DNA from 2 places in the Castellaniella sp. GW247-6E4 genome. Region 1 is predicted to be linked to the other one. Evidence: predicted binding sites of a transcription regulator. Region 1 holds the regulator's gene; the other holds the start of a gene.
What was found. The regulator NrdR, encoded in region 1, represses ribonucleotide reductase genes. The targets are predictions, from matches to a motif close to CACNANATNTNGTG.
Positions count from the first base shown of each region.

Region 2: ABS761_RS02565 (ribonucleoside triphosphate reductase) is a predicted target of NrdR. The motif match lies at 4,742-4,755, and genes of this name have one in related genera.

Region 1 covers NZ_JBELOI010000012.1:96,583-107,213, reverse strand. The annotation lists gene ABS761_RS14555 (DNA translocase FtsK) at 1-482, opposite strand, end outside; gene ABS761_RS14550 (helix-turn-helix transcriptional regulator) at 539-1,495, opposite strand; gene ABS761_RS14545 (AAA family ATPase) at 1,538-3,628, opposite strand; gene ABS761_RS14540 (quinone oxidoreductase family protein) at 3,762-4,811, shown strand; gene ABS761_RS14535 (hemerythrin domain-containing protein) at 4,843-5,379, opposite strand; gene ABS761_RS14530 (low affinity iron permease family protein) at 5,450-5,863, shown strand; tRNA gene ABS761_RS14525 (tRNA-Ser) at 5,885-5,975, opposite strand; gene ABS761_RS14520 (riboflavin synthase) at 6,085-6,708, opposite strand; gene ribD (bifunctional diaminohydroxyphosphoribosylaminopyrimidine deaminase/5-amino-6-(5-phosphoribosylamino)uracil reductase RibD) at 6,751-7,884, opposite strand; gene nrdR (transcriptional regulator NrdR) at 7,892-8,359, opposite strand; gene glyA (serine hydroxymethyltransferase) at 8,395-9,639, opposite strand; gene ABS761_RS14500 (YbhB/YbcL family Raf kinase inhibitor-like protein) at 9,758-10,390, opposite strand; gene tyrS (tyrosine--tRNA ligase) at 10,421-10,631, opposite strand, start outside.
Region 2 covers NZ_JBELOI010000001.1:542,228-552,858, reverse strand. The annotation lists gene ABS761_RS02595 (cytochrome P450) at 1-896, shown strand, start outside; gene ABS761_RS02590 (class II glutamine amidotransferase) at 1,057-1,887, shown strand; gene ABS761_RS02585 (oxidoreductase-like domain-containing protein) at 1,884-2,078, shown strand; gene ABS761_RS02580 (IclR family transcriptional regulator) at 2,091-2,825, opposite strand; gene ABS761_RS02575 (homogentisate 1,2-dioxygenase) at 3,050-4,180, shown strand; gene ABS761_RS02570 (DUF2249 domain-containing protein) at 4,304-4,543, shown strand; gene ABS761_RS02565 (ribonucleoside triphosphate reductase) at 4,797-6,563, shown strand; gene nrdD (anaerobic ribonucleoside-triphosphate reductase) at 6,613-6,792, shown strand; gene ABS761_RS02555 (anaerobic ribonucleoside-triphosphate reductase activating protein) at 6,799-7,548, shown strand; gene ABS761_RS02550 (sarcosine oxidase subunit gamma) at 7,614-8,201, opposite strand; gene ABS761_RS02545 (sarcosine oxidase subunit alpha family protein) at 8,191-10,631, opposite strand, start outside.

The DNA.
Region 1 (10,631 bases):
GGAATGCCTTCAATGGCAGCGAACAATTTAAATGCCTTGCGGTTATACACCCATCCCAGTTGAGTCTCCACGGAATAGCCATCATCCTCTTGGCCGGAGGGTGATTCAGCGCGTTTCTGATCACGTTTTGACCACCCAGGCTCCAGACCAAAGAGCCAGATCGTTGGGGATGTCGCATTACCCGCATCGCCGCCTTCGCAGCCATAGAACTTGTCCAGCATCTCAATCAAGTTGGGGTTCATGTGTGCCTGCATTGAGTGGTTCCTCCTGTACGAACTCGTAAGTTGACGGCCCCCCAAAGGCATCAAAGAGGTGACAATACCGTCCGCTTCGAGCCGCTCCATCAGTGACAAAGCAATGCTGTAACCGATCCGCAAATGGCGTTGAATCAGCGAGATCGACACGGACTGTCTTTGAATGACGATGGTTTTGGCCTGCTCATACCATTCGTCGGCTGTATGATCGATCGAAGGTTCTTGCATAGTCCGCTCCTGTTGATGATTGAGGTGCCGGCGGTTATGCCATCTGCCGCCTTAGGTTAACATCGCCGCTGGATATCCCAGATTGCATCACCGAATCCGCGCAGCCACCACTCCAGCATGGCGCTATCCACGACGGACGCAGTAATGCCAAGAGAGCCATCCCGATGTCGGACCACCTTCTGGTCCACGGATAGCGGCGACTCGATCAGGTGTTGGCCAGCATCGTGAGTGATATGGAAGCTCAAGCGCACTTTCTCACCATCACCAAAACCAAAACGCCCATCGTCGTCATATTGCTTCAGGTCGAAATCCTTGGGGCGCTCGAACGCAAGCGTCGACATCCGTGCACTGATGATGCGATGCAATGCAAGATTGCGTTCATTGTCAAAACCACGATAACGACAAACAAGATACAGACGCGGCCCCTGCTGCACGAGTCCCAGCGGCATGACATCGACGGTACTACGCCAGCCGCTGGCATTCTGGTAGTCCAGATACAACCAGCGATTGGCAAATAGTGCATCGCTGACGACTTCAAAGACCTCCGGCTCGATCCTGGGCGGCAGCAGGGGTTGACTGGTGGCGACCACTCGCACCTTGCTTGGCCACTCCCGCTCAAGCCGAGCATCACCATCAGGACCAAGATTACGCCTGGCTTGGTGAAAGAAGCCCTCCATGGACTTCATCAGGCGGGGCGGCAGAAAATGCTTCAAGTGGTCTTCCGCCAACTGGAGCAACAGTGACTCTTGCGGTGTGAGAGTGGGGACCGCCAAGACCCGGGCGCGGTCCAGCCACCGATATCCGTAGGGTTTGCTGCGATCATCGCACTCGATCTCGAAATGCTCACTGAGCATCTTCATCTGTCGCTGAATGGTGCGCAAGTCACGATATATCCCGGCCTCCTCGAGCTGTCGGTGTAGCTCGTTGACCGTCACCTTGCGGCCACGCGGAATACGACGCAACAACTCAACCGCCAACAGGGCGGTATCGAGAGTGTCAGAGCGCTTTGCCATCGCCGAATCCTTTGTTCAATATAGAACCCCTCAGACCCACAATCACAGAAACCCCATGGATTGCCGAACCCCCTCTTTCATAGCACATTCGGCTTCCAACGCCGACAACAAGGCGGCTGCGGACTTCAGCGGGCGGAATCGGTGCTGCCGCAGAACAACCGTGAAATCACCGGGCGTCAGTTGATGTAGGCGCGCGATTCTGGCCTGTTCCGCAGCCATCGGCGGCGCCAAAAAAAGCACCTCGCAAACGCGACACAGTAGCTTCCACGCTTGGTCGCCACGCAGAAAGTCGAACTTCACTTTCAGATCGAATCGACGCAAGGCGGCCTGATCCAGCCCCTGCATCAGATTTGTCGTGGCGATGAACACACCTGAAAAAGACTCGGTCTGGGTCAACACCTCGTTGACCAGGCGGGTCTCCCACCCCAATCGCGCATCGCGCCGATCCATCAGAAAGGTATCGATCTCGTCAATCAGCAGGATGGCCCCTTCGGTTTCCGCCTGGCGAAAAGCGCCGGCAATGTTCTTTTCGTTTTCACCCACCCACATTGACATCAGATCCGAGGCGCGCTTGACCAGCAAGGGGGCGTCAAGCTGCTGCGCCAGCCAACGCCCATACGCCGTCTTGCCGGTGCCGGCCGGCCCGTACAGGCAAAGTCTGCCCGCACGCGCCGCAATCAATCCCTCCGCAACAACACTCAGATCTGCGTCAGCATGAATGAAGTCCAGATCGTAGGGGCCTGATTGTCTGGCGGGATCATGGGACGGCAAGGGCTGGTGGCCCTGAGCCGCCAGCGTATTCGAAATCAGGTACTCGAATGCTGCGCCCGTATTTACCGAACCAAGCTGATCTCGAATCGACCGCACAACGGATCCAGCCCTGGTTACGATAGCGGGTGCCAATGTTTCAATGTCGGCGACACGAGACAACGTATCCGCATCGAGCAAATCCGCACAGTTTTCATGCAGGATCCGCTGGCGCTGTTGCCTGGGAGGCACAGGCACTTCGAACACCAGATCGAAACGGCGGATAAAAGCCGGATCCAGACCGCCGATGGAGTTGGACAGCCACAAGGTTGGCACGGGATTATCCTCGAGCATGTTGTTGATCCACGCCTTGCGCAACTGCGCCGTGCTTTTGCGGCCAAACGGGCCATCCCCGTCACTGAATACATCCTCGGCCTCATCAAAAACCAGCATCGCCCGCCTCTGAGAAAAGAAGCTTTGTGCAGCGCGATAAGCACGCAAGCGCTGCTCGCCGCTGGCTAGTTCTCCGTCAACAGCCTCACTGGCGACTTCGAACAACTCCACGCCCAGCGTCGACGCCAAGGCGCGCGCGAGTTGGGTCTTACCCGTCCCCGGCGCCCCATGCATGTAAACATTGACGCCGCGCTGCCCACTTGCCATGGCATGGCGCAAGTAAGGGCACAGAATATCCAATGCCAACTGGATGTGCCTGTAATTCGACAACTGTAGGCGGCCTGGGCCGACAGCGGACACCATGCCGCGCAGCAGCGCGATCGGATTTGCCTCGGAGGAGACCATCAGATCCGCGAATGTATCGGACAGGAGCTTCAGCTTCGTTCGCAAAACGCCTGTGCCCCTATGATCGACCGAGACTAGGCCCGTGCGGGCGAGTACGCTGTTTTCGTCAAGCGCGCTACGGACAACGGATTCAGGCAGATCCAGAATAATAGACAGTGTTCTGAACACCTTGATCGACGATAGGCCACCCAGTAAGTCAGCTGCGTCATCCAGCACGCGCTCGCTGTGCAGCGTCACGGTAAATTCCAGTATCTGGGAATCAGCCTTATCCAACCTCATCAAGCCGGATAGTTTCTGGACATTCCCGCGCAAACGAGTTGGCAGCACCGCCTTGGCACTTTGCTGTTCCGCCGTGCGATGCAATTGCCGCAATTCAGACAGCACCGCCCCCGCGTCGAAACTGTTGTCAGGTTGCTCGATCCAGTGCTCAAGACCAATGGATGCCGCCACACCGTCGTCCGCGAAACTTTGCGGCGCCACGAAATTGCGATGTGCGCCCAAAGGAACCAGAATCCGCAACAGCCACAGGCGCACTATCGCATCAATGTCAGTGATGTGGCGGATATCTCTGATGTAGTGCCGAAGCATGGCGAATTCTCCTGGCTGGGAATCACCATGATATGGATCACTGCGACATTATGTGTCGTGCTCGGACGCACCTGCCTGGTGTGCCTCACGTATATTCATGGTTGAAAAACACGGCCCCAATGTGGAGACCACGATGCACGCCCAATTCATCCAGGGACACGCCTTCGGCGATTCCACCGTCCTGTCTCTGCAATCCGAGACACTGGGGAACCCTGGTCCCGATCAACTGCTGGTGCGCCACATGGCGATCGGCATCAATTTCATCGACATCCTACAGCGGCGCGGGGACCTGGCGCCCGACCTGCCCTATCGCCTCGGCCTGGAGGCGGCCGGCGAGGTGCTGGCCGTGGGCGCCGACGTGCAAGAATTCAACCCTGGGGACCGGATCGTCTATGCCGGGGGCCCGATGGGGGCGTATGCCGAGGCACGGCTGCTGCCGGCGGCGCGCGCAGTGCGCCTGCCCGATCACGTCGACGACCGGACGGCGGCGGCGATCTTCTTCAAGGGACTGACGGCGGATTACCTGGTTCATCGCCTGCGCCCCATCGCGCCCGGCGATGCCGTCCTGTTCACCGCGGCCGTGGGCGGCGTCGGCCAGTTGGCCGTGCCGATGCTGAAACAGGCCGGCGCCACGGTCATCGGCACCGTGGGCAGCCCCGACAAGGTCGACGCCGCGCGAGCCATCGGCTGCGATCATGTCCTGGTGCTGCCGGTCGGCGTTGACCAGGGGGTCGCTCAGATCAGGCAGTGGCTGAGCGGGCAAGGCGTCCAGATTGCCTACGACTCCATTGGCCGCGCGACCGTCGATCTGTCACTGGCCGCACTGGCCCGGTTCGGCCTGCTGGTCAGTTATGGCTGGGCCTCGGGCGAGGTCGACCCGGTTCCGCTTGCGCGCCTGCGCCAGATGGGGTCGCTGTTCGTGACGCGGCCCACCATCGGCGACTACACGGCCAGCCGCGACGACCTGGAGGCGGGCGCCCAACGGGTTTTCGACGCGCTGCAAAAAGGCGTGATCCATGCGCGAATCCACGCCGCCCTGCCCTTGAGCAGGGCCGGCGAGGCGCACCGGATGATCGAAAGCCGGGCGACCCAGGGGTCGGTCATTTTGACGACGGGGGATCGTAGTCATGCAGGCAGAGGGGGGATTTGCGCACCGGGCGGCCGCGCCAGCGCGCCGGGTTAGCTTGCCTGGCCGCTTACGCCAATGGAATCGTTTAAGCGTGCGCGGTAGCGGCCAGTATGGCCTCCTTGGTTTCCTTCATAGGCGCTTCTAGATCCCGTAGGTCAATGTCTTTCTTTACCACCTTGGGGAACAATTCATCCTCTTCTTCGGTGATGTGGTGGTTGGTATATTCTCCGAGTACTGTGAAGTGTGCGTCAAACATTTCATCAGTAGGTTTCATCGTTTGAAGTTGGGCTATGAGATCCTTTGCGCTGGCATGTTCCACCTTCGCTTCGTTGAGCAGGCTACCAAACTCTTTGGGGTCCGCCTCCCGCAGCAAAGGATAAAAATGCTGTTCCTCGATCTCAGTGTGCGCCGTTAGTGCTGCACAGGCCCGTTGGGCGATCTGCTTCTTTTGAGCGTCATCTTTAGCGGACTCAAATTCCTTGAACAGCTTTTGCGCTTCGCGATGATCATCGATCAACATGCCCAGCACACTTCGCTGCGCTGTAGGAACGTGCGTTTTATTCATAGCCATTATTCTTCTCCCTGAAAAAGGCGTGCCGTAACCAGCAGTCTGTTTCAGCAAGCGCCGTACCCGCCTGCGTCGGCATGCAATTTGCCACTATCAGAGGAATTTCATCCACGAGAGAAAAATCATGCAAGAACAATTTCGAAAATGTGCCGAGATCGCCTCCAAGGCTGCGGGGTCGCCCTGGGGATTCTGTATAGCGGTAACGCTTGTTTTGGCGTGGGCAGTGTCGGGGCCCATTTTTGAATACTCTGATACGTGGCAGCTGGTCATCAATACGTGCACCACGATAGTGACATTTATGATGGTATTCCTGATCCAGAATGCTCAAAACAGAGACTCGCTGACCCTGCAGTTGAAACTGGATGAGTTGCTATGTGCAGTGCGAGGCGCCCGCGTGGGAATGATCGATTTGGATCAACTGACAGAGGCGGATCTGGCTACGCTGCGCAGAAATTTTCAACAGCTGGCGCACGCAAAGGAGGGCTCGAAAGAACCAGTCGAAAGAAACGAAAACCCCACGGCAGGCAACGCGCCGTGAATCTGCAGCAGCGGGGAATTCTGGCGGACAGAGGGGGATTCGAACCCCCGATACGCTATTCACGTATACACGCTTTCCAGGCGTGCGCCTTCAACCACTCGGCCACCTGTCCTGATTCGGCCGCAGGACGCAAATCCCGGATGGATCCGAGGGGCCTGGGCGAAAGTCCGCCATTTTAGCAGATCGCCGCCCCCCATGTCCGGCGCGGTTCGGCCGCCGCTTCAGCCGGGCACACCCCCGGCACCCACCATGCGTTCGACGTAGCGCGCCAGCATGTCGACCTCGATGTTGACCGGCGAGCCGACGTCCAGGTGGCGCAAGGTGGTGACCTCGACGGTGTGGGGGATCAGGTTGATGTAGGCCTCGGTGCCTTCCTCCTGGTCGACCACGCGATTGACGGTGAGGCTGACGCCGTTGACCGCCAGCGAGCCCTTGTAGGCGAGGTACTTGGACAGGTGCGCGGGGACGATGACCCGCAAGTCGAAGGATTCGCCCACGGCCTCCATGCAGGTCACCTGCCCCACGCCGTCGACGTGGCCCGACACCAGGTGGCCGTCCAGGGAATCGCCCAGGCGCATCGCGTGTTCGAGGTTGACCTCGCCCGGGCGGTCCAGGCCGCAGGTGCGATCCAGGCTTTCGCGCGAGATGTCGACCTCGAAGGCGCCCTCGTGCACTGCCACCACCGTCATGCAGGCGCCCTGGACGGCGATCGAATCCCCCAGCCGTGTGCGGTCCAGCGGCAGGCCGCCGGCCTCGATGCGGGCGCGCACGCCGGCCTCGGGCGCCTCGCCCAGCGGGCGCACCTCGGTAATGCGGCCCACGGCCGCCACAATTCCAGTAAACATGGTGATTCCGTCAAAAGAATGAATGGCGGACGCGCCGGGCCCTCAGGCCTCGAGCACCGCGCACAATGCCTGCCAACGCGCCTGATCGCGCAAGCGCAGGCGCATGTCCCGACCCAACTGTACCGCATCCACGAACTCGTAGCGGGGCGCCTCGGACAAGTCGTCGAACGCACCGGAATTCCCCGCCAGGCCATGCCCGGCCCCCAGCACGCGCGGCGCCACGTAGGCGATCCATTCGTCCACCCAGCCGCCGGCCACCAGCGCGTCGTTGAGGCGTGCGCCCGCCTCGACGTGCACCTCGTTGATCTCGTGTGCGCCCAGCCAGTCCATGAGGGCGCCGAGGTCCAGTCCGCCGGCGGCGTCCTGCGGCAGGCGGATCACGCGCGCGTTGCGCCGGGACAGCCGATCGATCTTGGCCGCGTCCGGGCGCGCCGTGAAGATCCACACGGGGTCGCCGTTGAACAGGTTGGCATCCTCGGCGATCCGGAAGTCCGTATCCAGGACCGCACGCACTGGCTGCCGGGTGGTGGCGACCACGCGTACATTCATGATCGGGTTGTCGGCCATCACGGTGCCGATGCCGGTCAGGATCAGGCAGGCGCGGGCGCGCCAGCGGTGCCCGTCGGCACGCGCCTCCTCGCCGGTGATCCACTGGGACCAGCCGTTGGGCAGGGCCGTGCGGCCATCCAACGATCCGGCGGTCTTGAGCCACACCCAGGGTCGGCCCCGCGTCATGCGGGCGACGAAACCCGGGTTGAGCGCCAGCGCATCGGATGCGCACAGGCCCATGTCGACCTGGATGCCCGCCCGCCGCAGGCGGGCCGCCCCCTGACCGGCGACCTTGGGGTTGGGGTCGCCCATCGCGGCGACCACGCGCACGATGCCGGCCGCCACGAGGGCATCCGCGCAAGGCGGCGTACGGCCGAAATGGCTGCAGGGCTCGAGCGTGACGTAAGCGGTGGCGCCGCGGACGTCGATCCCCTGGCTGGCCGCCTCGTGCAAGGCGTCGACCTCGGCATGGCGTCCGCCGGCGTGCCGGGTATAGCCCTCGGCCAGCCAGCGGCCGTCGCGCACCAGCACGCAGCCCACGCGCGGATTGGGGGTGCTGATGTCCAGCGAGCCCTCGGCCACGGCCAGGGCGCGGCGCATCCAACGATGATCCTGGGGCGAAAACACGGCGGCCTCAGTCTTCGGGGTCCGGCGAGGACTGGAACTCGTCGATGGTCCGCACGAATTCCTGGATGTCCTCGAAACTGCGGTAGACCGAGGCAAAGCGCACGTAGGCCACTTGGTCGAGCTGCCGCAGTTCCGCCATGACCAGCTCGCCGATGTGGCCCGAGGGCACCTCGCGGCGTCCGCTGGCCATCAGCCGATCCTGGATGCGGGCGACCGCGGCATCGACTTCGGCCGTGCTGACCGGCCGCTTGCGCAGGGCCAGCCCCATGCTGGCGCGCAGCTTGGACACATCGAACTCGCTGCGGGTGCCGTTGCGCTTGACCACCGCCGGCATCATGAGGTCGACGCGTTCGTAGGTGGTGAACCGCCGGTCACAGGCCGTGCAGCGACGCCGGCGCCTGATCGTGTCGCCTTCCTCGGAGACCCGCGAGTCGATGACCTGCGTGTCGAAGCTGCTGCAGAACGGACACTTCATAAGCATGCGGGCGCCCAAGGCGCCCGTGGTGGTGGTTAGCGGTAGACCGGCAGCCGGGTCGTGAGCGCATGGACGCGTTCACGCACACTGGCGATGTTGGCCTCGTCGTGCGGATTGTCGAGCACGTCGGCGATCAGGTTGGCGGTGAGTTCGGCCTCGGCCTCCTTGAAGCCCCGGGTGGTCATGGCCGGCGTCCCCACGCGGATGCCGCTGGTGACGAAGGGCTTTTCCGGGTCGTTCGGGATGGCGTTCTTGTTGACCGTGATGTGCGCCTGGCCCAGGACGGCCTCGGCTTCCTTGCCGGTGATGCCCTTGGCGCGCAAGTCGACCAGCATGACGTGGCTTTCGGTGCGCCCGGACACGATGCGCAGGCCGCGCGCGACCAGGCCGTCGGCCAGCACGCGCGCGTTGGCGGCGACTTGTGCGGCATAGGCCTTGAACTCGGGGCTGAGGGCCTCCTGGAAGGCCACCGCCTTGGCGGCGATGACGTGCATCAGGGGGCCGCCCTGGATCCCGGGGAAGATCGACGAATTGATGGCCTTTTCGTATTCGGCCTTCATCATGATGACGCCGCCGCGCGGGCCGCGCAGGGACTTGTGCGTGGTGGAGGTCACGAAGTCGGCGTGCGGCACCGGGTTGGGGTAGACGCCGCCGGCCACCAGGCCCGCGTAGTGGGCGATGTCCACCATGAACAGGGCGCCGTTGTCGTGCGCGATGCGCGCCATGCGCTCGAAGTCGATGCGCAGGGCATAGGCCGAGGCGCCGCCGACGATGAGCTTGGGCTTGTGCTGGCGCGCCAGCGCCTCGAGCTGGTCGTAGTCCAGGACCTCGTTGGCATCCAGGCCGTAGGAGATGAAATTGTAGAGCTTGCCCGAGGCGTTCACAGGCGAGCCGTGGGTCAGGTGGCCGCCCTCGGCAAGGCTCATGCCCAGGACCGTATCGCCGGGCTTGAGCACCGCCATGTACACGCCCTGGTTGGCCTGCGAGCCGGAATTGGGCTGCACGTTGGCCGCCTCGGCGCCGAAGATCGCCTTCAGGCGGTCGATGGCGAGCTGTTCGACCACGTCCACGTATTCACAACCGCCGTAGTAGCGCTTGCCCGGATAGCCTTCGGCGTACTTGTTGGTGAGCTGCGTGCCCTGGGCCTGCATGACGGCGGGGCTGGCATAGTTTTCGGAGGCGATCAGCTCGATGTGCTGTTCCTGGCGCAGGTTTTCCTGCTGGATGGCAGCCCAGAGGTCGGGATCCACCTGATCGAGTGTGCGGGAGCGGTCAAACATGAAGGTTCCTAGAGAATGGACGGGCGATCGAATGGACTATTCTATCGTGAACCCCCGGCGTCGTGCCCCGCGGCCGGCGCCCGCGCGGGCGCCGGTGGCGCATGCGGGATGCAATCGGCTACAAGGCGTGCAACCGGGGGTTGAGGGTGTAGGTGCCGGTGATCGAGGCCTGGGCCAGGATGTGGCCCTGCATCGCCTCAATCGCCTGCTGGCCGGTAAAGCGCCCCTCGACGCCCAGTTCCGCGACGTCCAGCGCGTAAACGGTGAACACGTAGCGGTGCACCAGGGCGTCGTTCCAGGGCGGGCAGGGCCCGTCATAGCCGAAATAGTCCCCGCTCATGTCGCGGTCGGCGGCAAACCACTGCGTATAGTCGTTGACGCCCTGGCGGGTGCCGTCCAGGGCCAGCGGCCCGGCCTTGCCGCGCGGCGTGATGCCGCTGGAATAATCGCCGGCCGCGATCGAGCGGATCTCGGCGGCGATGTCGACCAGCACCCAATGGTAGAAATCGACCCGCGGCAGGTCGGCCGGAACCTCGCGGCCTTCCTGGTTGACGTCATCGGGCTTGCTGGGCACGTCCGGGTCGCAGCACACCACGGCGAACGAGCGCACGCCGTCTGGCACCTCGGACCACGCCAGATGCGGATTGACGTTGCCCGCCAGCGTCACGTGGGATTCGGGGTCGATACGCGCAAACGCATTGTGCTCGGGGATTACGCCCTGGTCGGGAAAGGAATCGCTGTGCAGTTTCATGGTGCCTCCCGTGGTTCGATGGCCGGCGTGTCAGGTGAGGATCACCCGCGCGAACTTGCGTTTGCCGACCTGCATCACATAAGTCCCTGGCGGCAATTGCAGGGATTTGTCGGAAATCCGGTCGCCATCGACGCGCACCCCGCCCTGCTCGACGTTGCGCTGGGCCTCCGAGGCCGATGCCGCCAGGCCGGCCTCGCGCAGCACCTTGAGTATGCCCATGGGCGCGCCGCCCACGGCGACC
Region 2 (10,631 bases), on a different contig from region 1:
ATTTCAGCCCCGCGCGCATGGCGGCGTTTCGGCCGGAATGCGAGCGGATCTGCGCCGAGCTGACGGCGCGCCTGCCGCGCGACGGCGAGCTCGAGATCATGTTCGACTTCGCCCACCCCTTCTCCCTGTCCATGCAATGCGCCTTCCTCGGCTGGCCCGAGGAACTGCACGCGCCCCTGCTGGACTGGATTCACAAGAAAAACCTCGCCTTGCTGTCGGGCGAAGCCGAGGCGGTCGCCGCCGTCGCCACCGAATTCGACGGCACGATCCTTCGCTTGCTCGACGCCCGGCGCACAGCGGGGCCGGACGCCCCCGACGACGCCACCACCCGCCTGATGCACGAGACCGTCGAGGGCCGTCCAATCGCTGACGATGCCATTGTCAGCATCCTGCGCAACTGGACGGTCGGCGAGCTGGGCACCATCGCCTCGAGCGTGGGCATCATTGCCCACTACCTCGCCGAGCGCCCACGCCTGCAAGAACGCCTGCGCGCCAATCCGGACCTGGTGCGCGCCGCCAACGACGAGATCCTGCGCATGCATGCGCCGCTGATCGCCAACCGCCGCACCCTCACGCGGAATGCGCGCATAGGCGACAAGAATCTGTCGGTAGGCGAGCGCGTCACCCTGATGTGGGCGTCGGCCAACCGCGACGAAGCCGTCTTCGGTGACCCGGACGAATTCCGGCTGGACCGGGACCCAGGCCTGAACCTGCTGTACGGCGTCGGCGTCCATGCCTGTCCGGGCGCGCCGCTGGCGCGTCTCGAGCTCGAGGCCGTCGTGCGCGCACTGCTCGCGGCCACGCGCGAGATCGCGCCGGTGGCCGATGCGTCACCCATCCCCTCGGTCTATCCGGCCGGGGGCTACCGCGAGGCCCGGTTGCGCATCAGGCGCTGAATCCCGCATGGCCACCACCGTGCGCGCGGCGCAACGAAATCCCCGCCTTTGGGTCGCCCCGAGAAGCGCGGCCATGCAAGACCGCGCGGCGAGGTCTACAATTCAAGCATCAAAGGGCGCCCACCGGCGCCCTCATCCGATATTCCGGGATCTGCTCGCCATGTGTCAGCTTTTGGGCATGAATTGCGCCACGCCCACCGACATTACGTTTTCATTTACGGGCTTCGCGGCCCGCGGCGGCCAGACCGACCACCACGCCGACGGCTTCGGCATCGCCTTCTACGAGAACAAGGGCTGCCGCAGCTTCATCGACAACGCCCCCTGCTGCCGCTCGCCGGTCGCGGACCTCATCAAGCGCTATCCCATCAAGTCGCGCAATGTCATCGCCCACATCCGCAAGGCCACTCAGGGCGCCACCGAACTCGAAAACTGCCACCCTTTCGTGCGGGAACTCTGGGGACGCCACTGGCTGTTCGCGCACAACGGCGACCTCAAGGACTTCGAGCCCGCGCTGGGCGGCCATCACCTGCCCGTCGGCCAGACCGACAGCGAGCGCGCCTTCTGCTACATGATGGACGGCTTGCGCACGCGCTTCGGACAAACCGAGCCGGCGGACGACGAGTTGTTCGCAGCCGTCTCGGACATGACCCAGAGGCTGGCCACCCACGGGGTCTTCAATTTCCTGATGTCCAACGGGCGCTGCATGCTGGCGCATTGCTCGACCACGCTGCACTACATCACCCGAGCCTGGCCCTTTCGGGCCGCCCATCTGGTGGACACGGACATGTCCATGGACTTCTCGCGGACCAATGCCCAAGGCGACTGCGTGTCGGTCATCGCCACCAAGCCCCTGACGGACAACGAAACCTGGAGCGCTTTCGAGCCCGGTCGCCTCATCATGTTCGCAGAGGGCCAGCCAAGCGCGGAGGCGTTGATTTCCATCCCCGAGGACGTGCAGCGCAGCAATTTCGACAATCTGGCCTGCGCATGACCCCGGACGCCGATCCACGCCCGCTGGAGCCCGAGGAGCCCGACCTCAACGATTGCTGCGGCAATGGCTGCGAGCCTTGCGTCTTCGACACCTACATCGAGGAAAAACGGGCTTGGGAGCAAGCCATCAAGGTCTGGGAAGAGCGCCACCGCCCTACCGGCGCGGCCAAACCCGCAGCCGATTCGCCCTAAGGCCCGAGGCGCTCATTGCGCCGCGTCCTGCCAGCCCAACCCCATCGACACCCGCCTTGCGGCCGCCCGCAAGGCCAACGCCTGCGTGGTGTCGGTGCGCGCCTCCAGTGAGGAGGCCGGCCCGACGAGGGTCAATGCGAGCACGATCTCGCCCCGGGCGTCGAACACCGGCACGGACAGGCCATTGATCCCCGCGACGTAATCACCCTCGACGCAAGCCATGCCCTCGCGGCGAATCCGGGTGCGCAGGGCCTCGGGCAGCGCCGGCGTCGCGGACTCGCGCCAGGCGTCGAACACCCGTCCGGTGGCCGATGAGCGCGGATCGAACAAGGCGCCCTCGCCCACGCTGATCGATACGCTGCGGGGTGGCTGGCTGACCCGGATCGCAGTGGCCCCGCCGCTGCCCCAGACGGCCACGAAGCAGGTTTCCCCGAGATCGAGGGCGAGGTCCCGCGCCTCGGCCATGGCCCATTGCAAAGGATCCTGGCGGCTGAGCCACGACAGGGCCAGATCGCGGATCGTCGGGCCCAGGCCGTAGTGTCCAGAGCCCGGGTCCTGGGCCACCCAGCCGGCCCGCACAAGGCTGGCCAGGTAGCGATGCGCCTTGGCGCGATGCATGCCGGCCAGGCGTGCGAGATCCGACAGGCCGATCGGGCCGTCAGCCGTCGCCAGCACGCGAAACAACTCGAGGCCCACCTCGACGGACTGCACGCCCTTGCTGCCTTCGCCGTTCTCATCCTGCGCCATCCGGGACTCCCATCATCGCCCGCGCCGGACCATTCGGCGCCTTCCGCAGGGATTGTAATCGCAGGGCCGCGGGCGGGATCCTGAGGTACGGTGCGCCCTCCGGGAAAAACCTAGGCTTGACGCTGATCAAATGCCACGTTATCGTTACTATATTAATAACATTGTTATGTAAATCATAACAAAACCGCAGCCCCCCCCTGCCCTTCCAGACCGGAGACCCATCCATGAAGACCCCCATTACCTTCCCTAAAGCCGAAGGTATCCACACCCGCCAAGCGCACTGCGACATCCCCGACGGCCTGTACGAGCGCGAGCACGGCCGCAGCGGCTTCTTCGGGCCCGCCAGCCACATCCTGCATGCCCATAAACCCACGGCCTGGACCAAATGGGAAGGCCCGCTGGAACTCACTCTGCTGGATCTGAACAAGCTCGAAGACAGCGCGCCCTGCCCCTGGAAGGCCCGCCGCTTCATGCACAATGCCAATACCCAGGTGTGCTTCTGGAAGTTCAGCGAGGCCATGCCCGATCTCGCCCGCAACGGCGATGGCGACATGATTCTGTTCTTTCACCGGGGCGATGGCGAGTTCTTCTGCGACTACGGCCACATGAGCTATCGCGAGGGCGACTACTTGATGATCCCGCGAGGCACGAGCTGGCGCCTCGAGCCAGCAAACCCGGCCGAGGTCCTCACCATAGAGGCCACCGAGGATTCCTTCCAGTTGCCCGATCGCGGCATCGTCGGCCGCCACGCCCAGTTCGACCTGGCGGTGCTCGACACGCCCAAGATCGACGAGGCCTTCAAGGCTCAGCAAGGTGAATTCGAGACGCGCGTGCGCGCCAAACGCCGCAACCAGATCACCACGGTCACCTTTCCCTATAACTTTCTCGATGCCGTCGGCTGGCATGGCGACTGTTGCCCGGTCAAGCTCAACTGGCGCGACATCCGCGAGCTGCTGTCCGACCGCTATCACCTGCCGCCCACAGCCCATGCGACTTTTCTGTCGAACACCATCATCGTCTGCACCTTTGCCCCGCGCCCCATCGAGAGCGATCCCGGCGCGCTCAAGGTCCCGTTCTTCCACAACAACGACGAGTTCGACGAGTCGATCTTCTACCACGCGGGCAACTTCTTCAGCCGCGACAACATCGGCCCCGGCATGTTCACCCTCCACCCCTCGGGCTTTCACCACGGTCCGCACCCCAAGGCCTTCGCAGCGGCGGCGGCCAACAACAAGGGCGAGCGCAAATACACCGACGAGGTGGCCGTCATGATCGACTCGCGCTTCCCGCTCGAGCTCGACGAACTGCCCACCGGCGTCAAGAATCTCGACTACATGAACTCGTGGATGGAATAAGGTCGCGACAACCTTGCCGGCAATAGGGTTCCCAGGGGCGGACGGCGCGGCGGTTCCTATAATGGAATCTCGATGAACTTGCCCCGCCCAAGGAACTCTGCCGTGGCCTCTGACTCCATCCCCATGTTTGCCGAAAACACCTACCCATTCGACGCGCGCGGCGTCGCCAAACGGTTCCGCCACGCAGCGATCTTCGGCGCCCTGTCGGCGCTGCAGCCGGGCGAGACCATGCGCTTTTGCAACGACCACGACCCGCTACCGCTGCTGCAGCAACTGCAAGGCCACTTCGGCGAACAGATTCAGATCGAATACCTCGCGCGCAACCCGGGCGAGATCGTGATCGATTTTCGGATTCTTGCCTGATCCGACACATCGGGCGTCGCCTCCCGGCATCCAGGCGCCCCTGTGATCGCGCCCTCATCGAGGGCGCTTTTTTTGGCCCCCGACACTGCTGATACGGCCCATCCACCCACCCTTGCGGCACGCGCCAGACGCCGCCTCGCGCACGAAAACAAACCTGGATCAAGCTTTCCATGAAAAGCGATTGCAGTGGATTGTAGATACTACATATTGTGCTTAATATGATTAAAAACACAACATATGGTATTTCATCCTGATGAACAATTTTCAATCATTCGGCCGCACAGCACCCGCCATCGACGTCATTCACTCGGTCGATGAGTACCTCGAGCGGCAGGACTGGCGCGTCAACGCCAATGCCAATCAGGGCTATTCCCTGGGCGGCCTGATTCTCAACACCTCGGGCAAAATGATCGCCAATTACTGGCTCAGCCACGTCTATCCCGAGGCCATCGGCCAGGCTCACCGGCAGGCCGATCTGCACATCCACGACCTTGACATGCTCTCGGGCTATTGCGCCGGCTGGTCGCTGCGCACCCTGCTCGCCGAGGGCCTTAACGGCGTGCCCGGCAAGATCGACTCCGCCCCCCCGCGCCACCTGTCCAGTGCCGTCGGCCAGATCGTCAATTTCCTCGGCACGCTGCAAAACGAATGGGCCGGCGCGCAGGCCTTCAGCTCGTTTGACACCTATATGGCGCCCTTCATCCGCAAGGACGCGATGGACGACGCGCAGGTGCGCCAGTGCATCCAGGAAATGATCCACAACCTGAACGTGCCTTCGCGCTGGGGCACCCAGACACCATTCACCAACCTGACCTTCGACTGGACCTGCCCCGAGGATCTGCGCGACCAGACGCCACTCATCGGTGGCGAGGAGATGCCCTTTTCCTACGGCGAGCTACAGGCCGAGATGGACATGATCAACCGCGCCTACATCGAGGTCATGATGGCGGGCGACGCCAAGGGTCGAGCCTTCACCTTTCCCATCCCCACCTACAACATCACCCCCGATTTCGACTGGCACAGCCCCAATGCCGAACGCCTGTTCCAGATGACGGCCAAGTACGGCTTGCCGTACTTCCAGAACTTCATCAATTCGGAACTCAAACCCAACATGATCCGCTCCATGTGCTGCCGGCTGCAACTCGACCTGCGCGAGCTGCTCAAGCGCGGCAACGGCCTGTTCGGCTCGGCCGAGCAGACCGGATCGCTGGGGGTGGTCACGATCAACTGCGCGCGCCTGGGCCATCGGCACCGGGGTGACGAGGCGGCCCTGTACGCGCGTCTGGACGAACTGCTGGCGCTGGGGCGCGACAGCCTCGAGATCAAGCGCCGCGTCATTCAGCAGTACATGGACAAGGGCCTGTTTCCCTATACCCGCCGCTACCTGGGCACCCTGCGCAATCATTTCTCGACCCTGGGGGTCAACGGCATCAACGAGATGATCCGCAACTTCACCGCCGATGAACACGACCTGACCACGCCCTGGGGCCACGCCTTCGCCGTGCGCCTGCTGGACCACGTGCGCGCGCGCATGGTCGAATTTCAGGAGCAGACCGGCCACATGTACAACCTCGAGGCGACCCCCGCCGAGGGCACGACCTATCGCTTCGCCAAGGAAGACCGCAAGCGCCACCCCGGCATACTGCAGGCCGGCACCGCCGACATGCCCTACTACACCAATTCCTCGCAACTGCCGGTGGGCTTCACCGACGACCCCTTCGAGGCCCTGGAGCGCCAGGACGAGCTGCAGCGCAAGTACACCGGCGGCACCGTGCTGCACTTGTACATGACCGAGCCGCTGTCCTCGGCGCAGGCATGCCGTACGCTGGTGCGGCGTGCCCTGGGCCGCTTTTCACTCCCCTACCTCACCGTTACGCCGACGTTCTCGATCTGCCCGCGGCACGGCTACCTGCCCGGCAAGCACGAATTCTGCCCGCATTGCGATGACGAGCTCATCGCCCGCAAGCAGCGGGAAATCCCTGGCGGACCGACCGCCCAGGATACGGGCGCCCTCGCCTGAACCGGGCTCGCAAAGCCCATCCATCACCCCAGACCAAGGAGCATTCACCATGACACATACCATCACCCTGCGCGCCGACGAACGCCAGCCCTGCGAAATCTGGACCCGCGTCATGGGCTACCACCGCCCCATGTCATCCTTCAACATCGGGAAAAAGGGCGAATTCCACGAACGCCGCTACTTCGTAGAGCGCCGCGACAGCCAGGCGCCCGCGCGCCGGGCGGCCTAAGGCCGCGTGGGTCTGCGTACCACCGCCCCGCGCATCGCGCCGGGGCGCGGCGAGGCGCACCTCAAGGTCGGCGGGCTCGTGCCCTTCACGGCGACGGACTTTCCCGGCCTGCTGTCGGCCGTGGTCTTCATCCAGGGCTGCCCCTGGCGCTGCGGCTATTGCCACAATCCGCACCTGCAGCCCCGCACCCCCGGCAGCCCCCTGGAATGGGGCGAAGTCCTGGCCCTGCTCGAACGCCGTGTCGGCCTGATCGACGGCGTGGTGTTCAGCGGTGGGGAACCCACCATGGATCCGGGCCTCGGCCCGGCCATCCACCAAGTGCGGGCGCTGGGCTATCGCATCGGCCTGCACACGGGCGGCACGCACCCGCGCCGGCTGGCGCAGGTCCTGCCGGACATCGACTGGGTGGGACTGGACATCAAGGCCGGCTTTTCAGCCTACGAGCGCGTGACGCGGGTGGCCGGCAGCGGCCGGCCGGCCCGCGACAGCCTGCGGGCCGTACTGGACAGCGGGGTGAACTTCGAATGCCGTACCACGGCGCATCCCGATCTGATCGGCGCCGACGAGTTGCTGGCCCTGGGCCACGAGCTGGCCGGCCTGGGCGTGCGGCACTACGCGGTCCAGGTCTTTCGCCCGCAGGGCTGTGCGGACGACACGCTGAACGCCCATGGACGTTCTCTGCGGGATTGGCCGGGCGACGCGGCGCGGGATGCGTTGGCCGCCTTATTCGAAAGCTTTGAATTGAGGCGCGGCTGAGAAACCGCAAGCGGCTCGGATCCGCCAGGCATCGGGGAATCCGCAGGGACTCCCCGGTGCCTGGCTTATTCCCGCATGGCATCCATTAGCATGCGCGCGGTGGAATCGGCGAAGCTGCGCCGCACGATCAGTTCCCAGGCATCGCCCCGATCCCCCAGGGGCCGCAGCAGCATGTCGGCCTTGAAGAAGTGCGACTGGGCGCACTGTCCCAGAGTCAGGGCACGCGGATGCAGATCCAGGGGACACCCGGCATTGAGGACGTTGGCAGCCTCCGGGCCCCGCACCTGCAAGACGGAATAGCCGCTGGTCTGATCCGTCACGGCAAACCAATGGCCCGTCAGCGCCTGCTCGACTCGCGCCGCCAGCGTGGTTTCACCCGACGCGTCGGCGCGCAGCAGCCATTCGTCGGGGGCCAGCCACAAAGCCGTCATACCCCCCGCCTGCGTGACCGTGTTGGGCCGCAGCGGCAAATCCAGGCCCAGGCTGGCGCGCACGGCATCCCGCATGGGCTGCGAGGCCGGATCCAGGCGCAGATTGGCCAGCGCAACGCCGAGCTGCTCGGTCAGTTCGGCCGCATCCGAGACCCGATACGCCAGGGGCAGGCCGTGGCGGGCGTGCAGGCCAACCAGCGGAGTTTCAATTTCAGTCGACATTTTGACGTGCTCCTTCGGGGTCGTAGAACACCGTGCCGCAGACACGAGCGGGCATGAACTGGCCATCGGCCGTGGCGACGATCACGTCCTGGTCCATCCTGGACTGACCGTCCTTGAGCAAGGCCATGGCGATCGAACGCCCCAGGGCCGGACTCATGTAGCTGGAGGTCACATGACCGAACATCGGCGCCAGCGGCGCGTGCGTTTCGCTCAGCAGAATCTGCCCCCCCTCGGGCAGGACGCACTGGGGATCGCGGGCCAGCAGCCCGACCAGTTGCTTGCGGCCCGGCCCCTGGGTGTCGCTGCGCGTGAGCGAGCGCTTGCCCAGGCAGTCCTTGGTCTTGGCCACCATGCCACCCATGCCAAGATCCAGCGGCGAAACCGAGCCGTCCGTCTCCTGGCCGACGATGATGTAGCCTTTCTCGCCGCGCAGCACGTGCATGGCTTCCGTCCCGTAGGGGGTGATGCCGTAGGGCGCCCCCGCCGACATCAGCAGATCGACCACGCGGCGGCCGCTATCGGCCGGGGTGTAAATCTCGTAGGACAGCTCGCCCGAGAAGCTGACCCGCAAAATCCGGGCAAAGACGCCGTCTATCGTGCCTTCCTTGAAACTCATGAAGGGGAAGGCCTCATTGCCGAAGTCGATGTCCTTGCACACCGCGCTCAACACCTTGCGCGCCTGCGGCCCGGCGACCGTTGCCACGGAATACTGGTCCGTGATCGAAGTCAGGTAGACGCGAAAATCCGGCCATTCGGTCTGCAGCCAGCGCTCCATCCAGCTCATGACGCGTGCCGCGCCGCCGGTGGTGGTCGTCATGATGAAATGATCCTCGGACAGGCGGATGCTGACGCCATCGTCCATGACCATGCCGTTCTCATCCAGCAGCAGGCCGTAGCGGCAGCGCCCCGGCTGCAGCTTGGTCCAGGAATTGACGTAGAGGCGATTGAGGAACTCGACGGCGTCCGGACCGCGCACATCGATCTTGCCCAAGGTGCTGTAGTCCAGTATCCCGACGGCATGGCGCACCGCCAGACACTCGCGCTGCACCGCGGCATGCATGTCCTCGCCTGGTTTCGGGTAGTAGTGGGCGCGCTTCCAGTTGCCAACGTCCTCGAACAAGGCGCCCTGGGCCACGTTCCAGTCATATAGGCAGGTCTTGCGGATCGGATCGAAATAGTCGCCCAATTCACGCCCGGCGATGGCGCCGAAGCTGACCGGCGTGTAATTCGGCCGGAACGTGGTGGTGCCCGTTTCGGGGATGCTTTGCTTCAGCACCTCGGCCAGCACCGCCATCCCGTTGATGTTGCCCAGCTTGCCCTGATCGGTGCCGAAACCCATCGCCGTGTAGCGTTTGACGTGCTCCACTGATTGGTAGCCTTCGCGAACCGCCAGGTAGATGTCGGACACGGACACATCGTTCTGATAATCGATGAACTGCTTGGGGCCCCGGTTGGCTTGCTCTCCCTTGCCGACCGACCACAGCGGCAGCAGAGGCGACTCCTCGAGCGAACGGGCCGACCAGGCGGGCAGGTCGACGGGCTGCGCCCCGACCGCGCCTTGCGCGGCGCGCAGGCCCGCCCGCGCGCCGCCGTCCAGTGCGGACTGCAGGCTGAAATCCCCATTGGCGGCGCCCGCGCTGCTTTGCGGCTGCGCCGCCGCATCCGGCACAAAGCACGCCCGGTCGTCGCACCAGCGGGGGCGGCCCCGGGATTGCGCATACAGGTGCACCACTGGATTCCATCCACCGGACATGGCCAGCAGGTCGCAAGGCAGCACATCCACCGCCTCGAGCAGTCGGGCCCCATGCCCGCGCAGCCGGACGCTCGTGACATGCGTGCCGCCCTTGGCCTCGACGACCACCGCCTGATGGATCACCCGGATCCCCAGACTCGCGGCCTCCTCGGGCAGTGTCCCGTGGCTGAGCACGCGCGGATCGATGACCGTCACCTCGGCGCCATGGCGCTTGAGGTCGATCGCGCACTGATAGGCGCCATCGTGATTGGCGAACACGACGGCGCGGCGCCCCGGCGGCACGCCAAAGCGGTTGATGTAGGTGGACACGGCTCCGGCCAGCATCACACCGGGAATGTCGTTGTTGCCGAACACCATGGGCCGTTCGTGGGCGCCGGTCGCCAGCACGACATGGCGGGCGCGAATCTTCCAGACCCGTTCACGCACCCCGCTGCGACGGTCGACCGGCAGATGATCATGCAGCCGTTGGCAGGCCGTGACCAGATTATGGTCCTGGTAACCGAAGGCGGTCGTGCGCTGCAGCACCCGCACCTGCGGCAAGTCCCGCAACTCGGCCACGCGCTCGGCCACCCACTCGTTGGCGGGCCGGCCATCGATCTGCTCCAGATCGCCCAGCAGGCTGCCGCCCGCCTCGGCGTCATCATCGACCAGGATCACCCGGGCGCCCGTGCGGCCCG